Regions from separate parts of the Streptomyces sp. NPDC059371 genome, predicted to be linked through region 1. Evidence: predicted binding sites of a transcription regulator. Region 1 holds the regulator's gene; the other holds the start of a gene.
The links. The regulator HspR, encoded in region 1, represses chaperone genes until heat shock. The targets are predictions, from matches to a motif close to TTGAGNNNNNNNNNCTCAA.

Region 1 (4,415 bases):
GGTATCGCAGAAGCTCGGCCAGGCCATGTACGCCGACGCCCAGGCCGGCCAGGCCGCCGGCGGCGACGCCCACGGCGCCGAGGCCCCGAAGGCCGACGACGACGTCGTCGACGCCGAGATCGTCGACGAGGACCGCCGGGACGGTGCCGCGTGACGGAGGAGACCCCGGGCTTCGAAGAGCAGCCCGACGTCCCTTCCGGCGCCACCTCTGACGACGCCGAGCCGCAGACCGCCACCCCCTCTGCGGAGGGGGCGGCGGCCCCGGACGGGGACGCAGCAGCACAGTTGACCGGCCTGACGGCCCAGTTGGACCAGGCGCGCATGGCAGTGACCGAGCGCACCGCGGACCTCCAGCGGCTCCAGGCCGAGTTCCAGAACTACCGCCGCCGTGTCGAGCGCGACCGGATCGCGGTCAGGGAGGTCGCCGTGGCGAGCCTCCTGACCGAGCTCCTGCCCGTGCTCGACGACATCGGCCGCGCGCGGGACCACGGCGAGCTCGTCGGCGGATTCAAGTCCGTCGCCGAATCGCTGGAGACCGTCGCGGCGAAGATGGGGCTCCAGCAGTTCGGCAAGGAGGGCGAGCCCTTCGACCCGACGATCCACGAGGCCCTGATGCACTCGTACGCGCCGGACGTCACAGAGACGACGTGCGTGGCGATTCTGCAGCCGGGGTATCGCTTCGGCGAACGCACCATCCGCCCCGCGCGGGTGGCCGTCGCCGAGCCGCAGCCCGGGGCGCAGACGGTCAAGGCCGAGGATTCGGCCGAGGCGGCGGACGACAAGGAGAGCGGTGGCCCGGACGAGGGCTGAGCTTGAACGGACGAGGAAGGAGGGACGTCGGGGATGAGCACCAAGGACTTCATCGAGAAGGACTTCTACAAGGTCCTCGGCGTCCCCAAGGACGCCACCGAGGCCGAGATCAAGAAGGCGTACCGGAAGCTCGCCCGCGAGTTCCACCCGGACGCCAACAAGGGCAACGCCAAGGCCGAGGAGCGCTTCAAGGAGATCTCCGAGGCGAACGACGTGCTCGGCGACCCCAAGAAGCGCAAGGACTACGACGAGGCACGCGCCCTCTTCGGCAGCGGTGGCTTCCGGCCGGGTCCCGGCGCGGGCGGCGGCAACTTCAACTTCGACCTGGGCGACCTCTTCGGAGGCGGCGCCCAGGGCCAGGGAGCGGGAGGAGCCGGCGGCTTCGGCGGCGGCATAGGTGACGTCTTCGGGGGCCTGTTCAACCGAGGCGGCGCCCCCACGGGGACGCGTACGCAGCCCAGGCGCGGCCAGGACATCGACACCGAGGTCACTCTCTCCTTCACGGAGGCGGTGGACGGCGCGACCGTTCCGCTGCGCATGACCTCGCAGGCGGCCTGCAAGGCCTGTTCGGGCACCGGCGACAAGAACGGCACACCGCGCGTGTGCCCGACCTGTGTCGGCACCGGGCAGGTGGCGCGGGGCTCCGGGGGCGGTTTCTCGCTCACGGATCCCTGCCCGGACTGCAAGGGCCGGGGCCTGATCGCGGAGCACCCCTGCATGGAGTGCGCGGGCAGCGGGCGGGCCAAGTCGTCCCGCACGATGCAGGTCCGGATTCCCGCGGGCGTCAGCGACAACCAGCGGATCCGGCTGCGGGGCAAGGGCGCGCCGGGCGAGCGGGGCGGCCCGGGCGGCGACCTGTACGTCACCGTCCATGTGGACGCCCACCCGGTCTTCGGCCGCAAGGACGACAACCTCACCGTCACCGTGCCCGTCACCTTCGCGGAGGCGGCGCTGGGCGGCGAGGTGAAGGTGCCGACGCTGGGCGGCCCCCCGGTGACGCTGAAGCTGCCGCCGGGCACGCCCAACGGACGGACCATGCGCGCCCGGGGCAGGGGCGCGGTCCGCAAGGACGGCACGCGGGGCGACCTCCTGGTCACCGTCGAGGTGACGGTTCCCCAGGACCTGTCCGGCAAGGCTCGTGACGCGCTGGAGGCGTATCGCGAGGCGACCGCGGGTGAGGATCCGCGGGCGGAGCTGTTCCAGGCCGCGAAGGGAGCATGACGGAGCCATGGACACGACCGGTCGTCGACGCAACCCCTATGAACTGACCGAGGAGACCCCGGTCTACGTCATCTCGGTGGCGGCCCAGCTCTCCGGGCTGCACCCGCAGACCCTGCGTCAGTACGACCGGCTCGGTCTGGTCTCTCCCGACCGCACCGCCGGCCGGGGCCGGCGTTACTCGGCCCGCGACATCGAACTGCTGCGTACCGTGCAGCAGTTGTCGCAGGACGAGGGCATCAACCTCGCCGGCATCAAGCGCATCATCGAGCTGGAGAACCAGGTCGCCGCGCTCCAGTCCCGCGTGGCGGAGCTGGAGTCGGCCCTGGACGGCGCGGCGGTGGCCATGCAGCAGCGCGAGGCCGCCGTGCACGCCTCCTACCGGCGTGACCTGGTCCCGTACCAGGAGGTCCAGCAGACGAGCGCCCTGGTGGTGTGGCGTCCCAAGCGGACGTCCGAGTAGTTCTCTCACGCTCACCGAAGGGGCCCCCACGGTTCACCCGAACCGCGGGGCCCCTTCGTGCGTTCACGGAGTCAGGATCGCGTAGTCGCTGTCGGGGGCCGACTCGGTGCCGTCGGCGTACAGGGCCGTCACCCGGTAGTAGTGGGTGGTGCCCTTGGCGGCGGTGGTGTCCACGTACGAGTGCTCCGGGGTGGCCGCCAGCTCCTCGTAGGCACCGGTGTCCGGGTTCCAGCGGTAGATCCGGTAGCCGGTGGCGTCGGCCACCGTGCCCCAGGACAACGAGACGGGTCCCCCGCCGTGGTCACCGGAGTCCGCCGTCAGCTCGACCGGCCCGTCGCCGGGCGTCGTCACGGCCGGCGTCGTGTCGAGTTCGTCCGCGGTCACGATGTTCGGCTCGTGGGTCATCTCCCAGTGGGAGTTCCAGTCGTCGTCGACGGCGTCGATGAAGAAGCAGCGCTCCTCGCCGTCCGGCAGGGTGCGGTACGTGAACGAGGTGGTGTCGGTGAACAGCCACTCCACCTCGTGGACGGAGCAGAAGCTCTCGCCGTCGGAGTGCAGGAGATCGCCCGCATAGACGACGTACCGCGCCACGTCGGGCGTCGGATTCGCGTCCCAGTCCAGCTCGAAGCCGTACGAGGTCGGGGTGGCGGTCAGTCCGGTGACGGCGGACGGCGGAGTGTCGTCCCGGCGTCGGCCGCTGACGGCGCCGGACCGGGCGGACTCGTTGCCCGTCGCGTCGAGGGCTGTCACCCGGTAGTAGTAGGTGGTTCCCGGTTCGGCCGTGGCGTCGCGGTACGAGAGCTCTCCGGTGGTGCCCACCTGGGTGTAGGAGCCGTTCTCCGCCGTCGCCCGGTACACCCGGTAGGAGGTCGCGCCCGGGACCGCGCTCCAGCCGGTCCGCAGGCCGCCCTTCTCGGAGGAGTTGGTGACGGTCAGGCCCTTGGGCACATCCGGCGCCGTCCGGTCGGTGGTGGTCACCGGGCGGTCCGTCGTGCCCGTGGACTCGTTGCCCGCTTTGTCGTGGGCGCGCACCTCGTAGTAATAGGTGGCGCCGGTCGCCGGGAGGGACGTGTCGGTGTACGAGGTGGCGGTCGTCGTGGTCCGCAGCGTCCACGCGCTGCTGCCCTTGAGGCGGCGGTAGACGCGGTAGCCGGCGAGGTCCATCTCCTGGTTCTTGGACCAGGAGACCTTGGCCCGGCCGGTCGCGGTGTCGTACGACGCCGAGGAACCCGTGGGGGCGAGTGGCTTGATTCTGTCGGTACTGGCGGAAGTGACGGGTTTGTAGGCGAAAGTGACGTTCGCCTTTCCTGTCCAGTTGACGAAATCGACGCGCAGTGTGTGTTTTCCGGACGGAATGTTCAGGTTGACCGTTTTGGACTGTGCGGCCGACACGTTCTTCCAGAGGTCGACTTCGCGTACGTCGTCCAGATAGACCCGTATTCCGTCCTGGGTGGTGACGGGCAGAGTGAACGGGCCGCCCGAGCCGAAGTCGCGGGTCACCGTCCAGCGGACGCCGAAGTTGTCGGCGGGAAGTCCGGACGCGGGCGCGCCGGAACCCCAGTTCTGGTCGATCGCGGAGTCGCAGTCCGTCTTCTTCGGAGTGCCCGAGAAAGTGGTGTTCGTGTAGAACTGCCGCTTATAGACGGGCGATGTGCAGTTGGTCACTGCGGAGGCGGTCGTGCCGGCTGCGGTGAGCAGCCCGCCCGCGGTGGCGAGCACGAGGGCCGAGGAGACGGCGCCCTTCGTGACAGGGGCTCTGTGCATGTGTTCCTTCAGGTCTGCCGATCGTCAACGGCGGTTAAAAACCGTCGACGATCACGACTCCTGTGAACGGAAGTTGGTTGTACCTGTGAATGACAGAAGGTGAAGCTGAGGGGATCGGTCGATGGATGGGCGTAGTCTTTTCCCGTCACGTTCACTTGTG
Region 2 (4,415 bases), on a different contig from region 1:
CGCACCCGGCGCTGCGCGTGGTCGATCTCCAGCTCGCCGAGCCGCAGGATGCCGCTGCGCGGGGTGGAGGCCGCGACGACCGCGCGCTCGACCCTGCGGAGCAGGACGTGCACCCGCGCGGCCAGCTCGCGCATCGAGAACGGCTTGGTCATGTAGTCGTCGGCGCCGACTCCGAGCCCGACCAGCATGTCGGTCTCGTCGTCGCGCGCGGTGAGCATCAGCACCGGCACCGGGCGGGCGGCCTGCACGCGTCGGCAGACCTCCAGACCGTCGAAGCCGGGGAGCATGATGTCGAGGATCAGCAGATCGGGCTGCCATGCCTCGGCGGTGTCGACGGCGGCAGGGCCGTCACCCGCGGTTTGCACGAGGAATCCCTCTGCTCGCAGACGGGCCGCGATGGCGTCGACGATCGTGGGGTCGTCCTCGACGACCAAAACCCGGCGCTGAGCGCCCGGAGTCGCCGCCGTGCCGTTCTGGGAGGTGTGTGTCTGCTCCATCGCCCGCCCCTGAAGTGTGCTTTCCGGAATCCGTGGGGTGATCCCATGACTGTGCTTGACGCTTGAATGATCCGCGTCAGGCAAGCAGGGTACGGGCAGTGGGTACGGCTCGGCTATCCAGGCCTCACCGCGAGATGCACCACGTCGGGAACGCCCCGGGCAACGGGGACCACTTCGGTACGGACCCGTCGGAATCCGGCATTCCGCAAGGTTCCTTCAAATTCCGGAGAGGGCTGCGCCGACCACACCGCGAGGACGCCGCCGGGCCTCAACGCCCGTGCGCAGCTTGCCAGTCCGGACGCTCCGTACAGTCCCGCGTTGCCCTCGGTGACCGTCCAGCCCGGTCCGTTGTCGATGTCGAGACACAGGGCGTCGAACGTGTCGGAGATCTCATTGACGTAGTCGACGAGGTCTCTCTCGACGATGTCGGTACGCGGGTCGGCGAGCGCCCGGGCGGAGAGCGCGGCGAGGGGGCCGCCCCGGTGCCAGTCGATGATCGCTCGTTCGCGCTCGACAACGGTGATGCGCCCCCAGCGGTCACCGGCCGCGGCGTGCGCCAGCGAGAAGCCGACGCCGAGGCCGCCGATGAGCACGCTCGGCTCCCGGCGCCCGTCCAGGGCGTCGTACGCCGCGTCCATGAGAAGCCGCTCGGAACGCCCGTCGGAGGTGTCCATCAGGAAGCATCCGTTGGCGATGATCTGCAGCAGGTCGCCGTGCCGCCGCAGCACGACCTCGCCGTACGGGCCCTGGCGGCGGTCGATGACTTCGGGAGTCTCGTACGAGGCGGTCATGGCCGCCATCCTGGCATTTTCACCTGTACGGGTCGCGGGAATCGCGGGGGACGGCTCCCCCGGCCCCGGGGTGACGGCGGGCCGCACGAGGTTGACGCGGCCCCGGGCCGGAGGCCGTCGCGGGCCTCGCCCGAAACCCCGGCCCCGGCCGTGCGGACCCTTTCTTGAGGAGTCGCCGAGAACCGCTTCTTGAGGAGTCGCCGAGAACCGCCGGTCGAGCTTCCGTGTCCGCCGGGCCGGAGCGCGGTGCGTCCCCTTTGAACCGTCTCCCCGCCGTGTCCCGGCGGCGCGCGTCCTGTTCCGGCCGCGTTCCGCGACCCGGCGCGGATTCCGTCCCCGGCTCCGCGCGGCGCGACGACTTCGGTCCGCGTGCCGTCCTCGGCCGACCGCCTTCCAGCGGCTCCGGGGCCTGTGACCACCCCGCGGAGCACCGAGGTGCCGATCGGCGTCGCGACCGGGCCCGCGGTCCGGCGACGGCACCGGCATCGCCTCGCAGCACAGACAGCACAGACAGCACAGACAGCACAGACAGCGCAGGCAGCACGGGCAGCACGGGCAGCGCAGGCAGCACAGACCGCACGGCCCTGAGGCGCGGGCTCCCCGACGAGCCGCGCCTCTCGACCGGGCCGCGCTTCTCGACCGGGCCCCGCTCCGACCGGCTCGCGGGCCTCTTCAGCACCCCGGCGGACCAGAGCGGACAAGAAGAGACCCGTTGAGCCATCGGAGGGAGGGCCGAGGGAGGGCCGAGGGGGCCGGGGGACGGCCGGCTACCGGATGGGCGCCCCGTTCTGGGCGTCGGACGCGGACTGCCATGCCTGCATGCCCGCCAGGGAGGCCTCCTTGGCCTGCCGCCACTTGATGGCCGCCACCTGCGACGGAGGCACATCCATGGCGCGGATCATGCGCCGGCCCGCGGTGAACACGGCGGCGGCCGCGATGACCATGCCCGTGCACGCCACCAGGGCACCGGCCGCGGTCAGCACGGCACCGGCCGTGACGAGCCGGGTGTCGATCTCGAGCTTGTTCTGGGCGAGGTGATGGTTCATGACTCCACGATCCGAGCCGGACGGCCACCCCGCATCCCGGGCACCGTCCGCGACGGCCGGGAGGCCCGGACAGCCGCCCGCGGATCAGCGGTCCGGAGCCGATCGCTCACAGCGAACGCCTCCCGGGGAACATTGCGAGCCCGCCGTGCATTGAGTCGGCATAGCTCAACTTGACTGCCGAAGGGGAGATCATGGCTTCGACGTCCGCATCACTCACTCTGCCCGTGCTGCCGCTCGATGACGAGGTCGTGCTGCCCGGAATGGTGGTGCCGCTGGATCTGAACGACACCGACGTGCGTGCCGCGGTGGAGGCCGCTCAGGCCGCTGCCCGTGCAACGCCCGGAAAGCCTCAGGTACTCCTGGTGCCACGCATCGACGGGACCTACGCGAGCACCGGTGTGCTCGGCACGGTCGAGCAGGTCGGCCGGCTGGCCGACGGCGACCCGGGCGCGCTGATCCGAGGGCGCGGGCGCGTGAGGGTGGGCGCGGGGACCACCGGTCCTGGTGCCGCACTGTGGGTCGAGGGCACCCGGGTCGAGGAGACCGTGCCCGACCCCCTGCCCGGCCGGGTCACCGACCTGGTGAAGGAATACAAGGCCCTGGCGACGAGCTGGCTGCGCAAGCGCGCCGCCTGGCAGGTCGTGGACAGGGTGCAGCAGATCGACGACGTTTCCGCCCTTGCCGACAATTCCGGTTACTCGCCGTTCCTCACCGTGGAGCAGAAGGTCGAACTGCTGGAGACCGCCGACCCGGTGGCCCGGCTCAAGCTCGCCACCGAACACCTCCGCGAGTACCTCGCCGAGCAGGATGTCGCCGAGTCCATCGCCAAGGACGTCCAGGAGGGCGTCGACAAGCAGCAGCGTGAGTTCCTGCTGCGCCGCCAGCTCGAAGCCGTACGCAAGGAGCTGCGCGACCTCAAGGGAGAGGACGGCGAGGACGAGTCCGACGACTACCGCGCCCGTGTCGAGGCCGCCGACCTTCCCGAGAGCGTCCGCGAGGCCGCCCTCAAGGAGGTCGAGAAGCTGGAGCGCTCCAGTGACCAGTCGCCCGAGGGAAGCTGGATCCGGACCTGGCTCGACACCGTCCTGGAACTGCCGTGGAACGAACGGACCGAGGACGCGTACGACATCAGGGGCGCCCAGTCCGTGCTCGACGCCGAGCACGCCGGTCTGGAGGACGTGAAGGAGCGCATCACCGAGTACCTGGCGGTGCGCAAGCGGCGTTCCGAGCGCGGTCTCGGAGTCGTCGGCGGCCGGCGCGGTGGCGCCGTGCTCGCGCTCGTCGGCCCGCCCGGCGTCGGCAAGACCTCGCTCGGCGAGTCCGTCGCGCACGCCATGGGCCGCAAGTTCGTCCGCGTCGCCCTCGGCGGCGTCCGGGACGAGGCCGAGATCCGCGGACACCGCCGTACGTACGTGGGCGCGCTGCCCGGCCGGATCGTCCGCGCGATCAAGGAAGCCGGGTCGATGAACCCGGTGGTCCTGCTCGACGAGATCGACAAGGTCGGCTCCGACTTCCGGGGCGACCCGGCGGCGGCGCTGCTCGAAGTCCTCGACCCGGCGCAGAACCACACCTTCCGCGACCACTACCTGGAGGTCGAACTCGACCTCTCCGACGTCGTGTTCCTCGCCACGGCCAACGTCCTGGAGGCCATCCCGGAGGCCCTGCTCGACCGTATGGAGCTGGTCCGTCTCGACGGCTACACCGAGGACGAGAAGGTCGTCATCGCCCGGGACCACCTGCTGCCGCGTCAGCTCGAGCGGGCGGGTCTGGAGAAGGACGAGGTCGTCCTCGACGAGGGCGCGCTGCGCAAGCTCGCGGGGGAGTACACCCGGGAAGCGGGCGTACGGAACCTGGAGCGGGGCATCGCCCGGCTGCTGCGCAAGGTAGCCGCCCAGCACGAACTGGCCCGCAGGGAGCTGCCGTTCACGGTGACCGACGCCGATCTGCGCGAGCTCATCGGGCGCCCGCACCACGTGCCCGAGTCGGCGCAGGACCCGGCCGAGCGCCGCACGGCGGTGCCCGGTGTCGCCACCGGCCTGGCGGTCACCGGCGCGGGCGGTGACGTCCTCTACGTGGAGGCG

Region 2: lon (endopeptidase La) is a predicted target of HspR. The motif match lies at 2,485-2,503, and genes of this name have one in related genera.

The regions. Positions count from the first base shown of each region.
Region 1 covers NZ_JBHYXD010000023.1:69,411-73,825, forward strand. Annotated here, with positions in the region: gene dnaK (molecular chaperone DnaK) at 1-154, shown strand, start outside; gene grpE (nucleotide exchange factor GrpE) at 151-810, shown strand; gene dnaJ (molecular chaperone DnaJ) at 844-2,031, shown strand; gene ACFXGX_RS16145 (heat shock protein transcriptional repressor HspR) at 2,039-2,491, shown strand; gene ACFXGX_RS16150 (PA14 domain-containing protein) at 2,555-4,255, opposite strand.
Region 2 covers NZ_JBHYXD010000016.1:5,585-9,999, forward strand. Annotated here, with positions in the region: gene ACFXGX_RS12055 (response regulator transcription factor) at 1-497, opposite strand, end outside; gene ACFXGX_RS12060 (spermidine synthase) at 611-1,288, opposite strand; gene ACFXGX_RS12065 (hypothetical protein) at 2,056-2,334, opposite strand; gene lon (endopeptidase La) at 2,526-4,415, shown strand, end outside.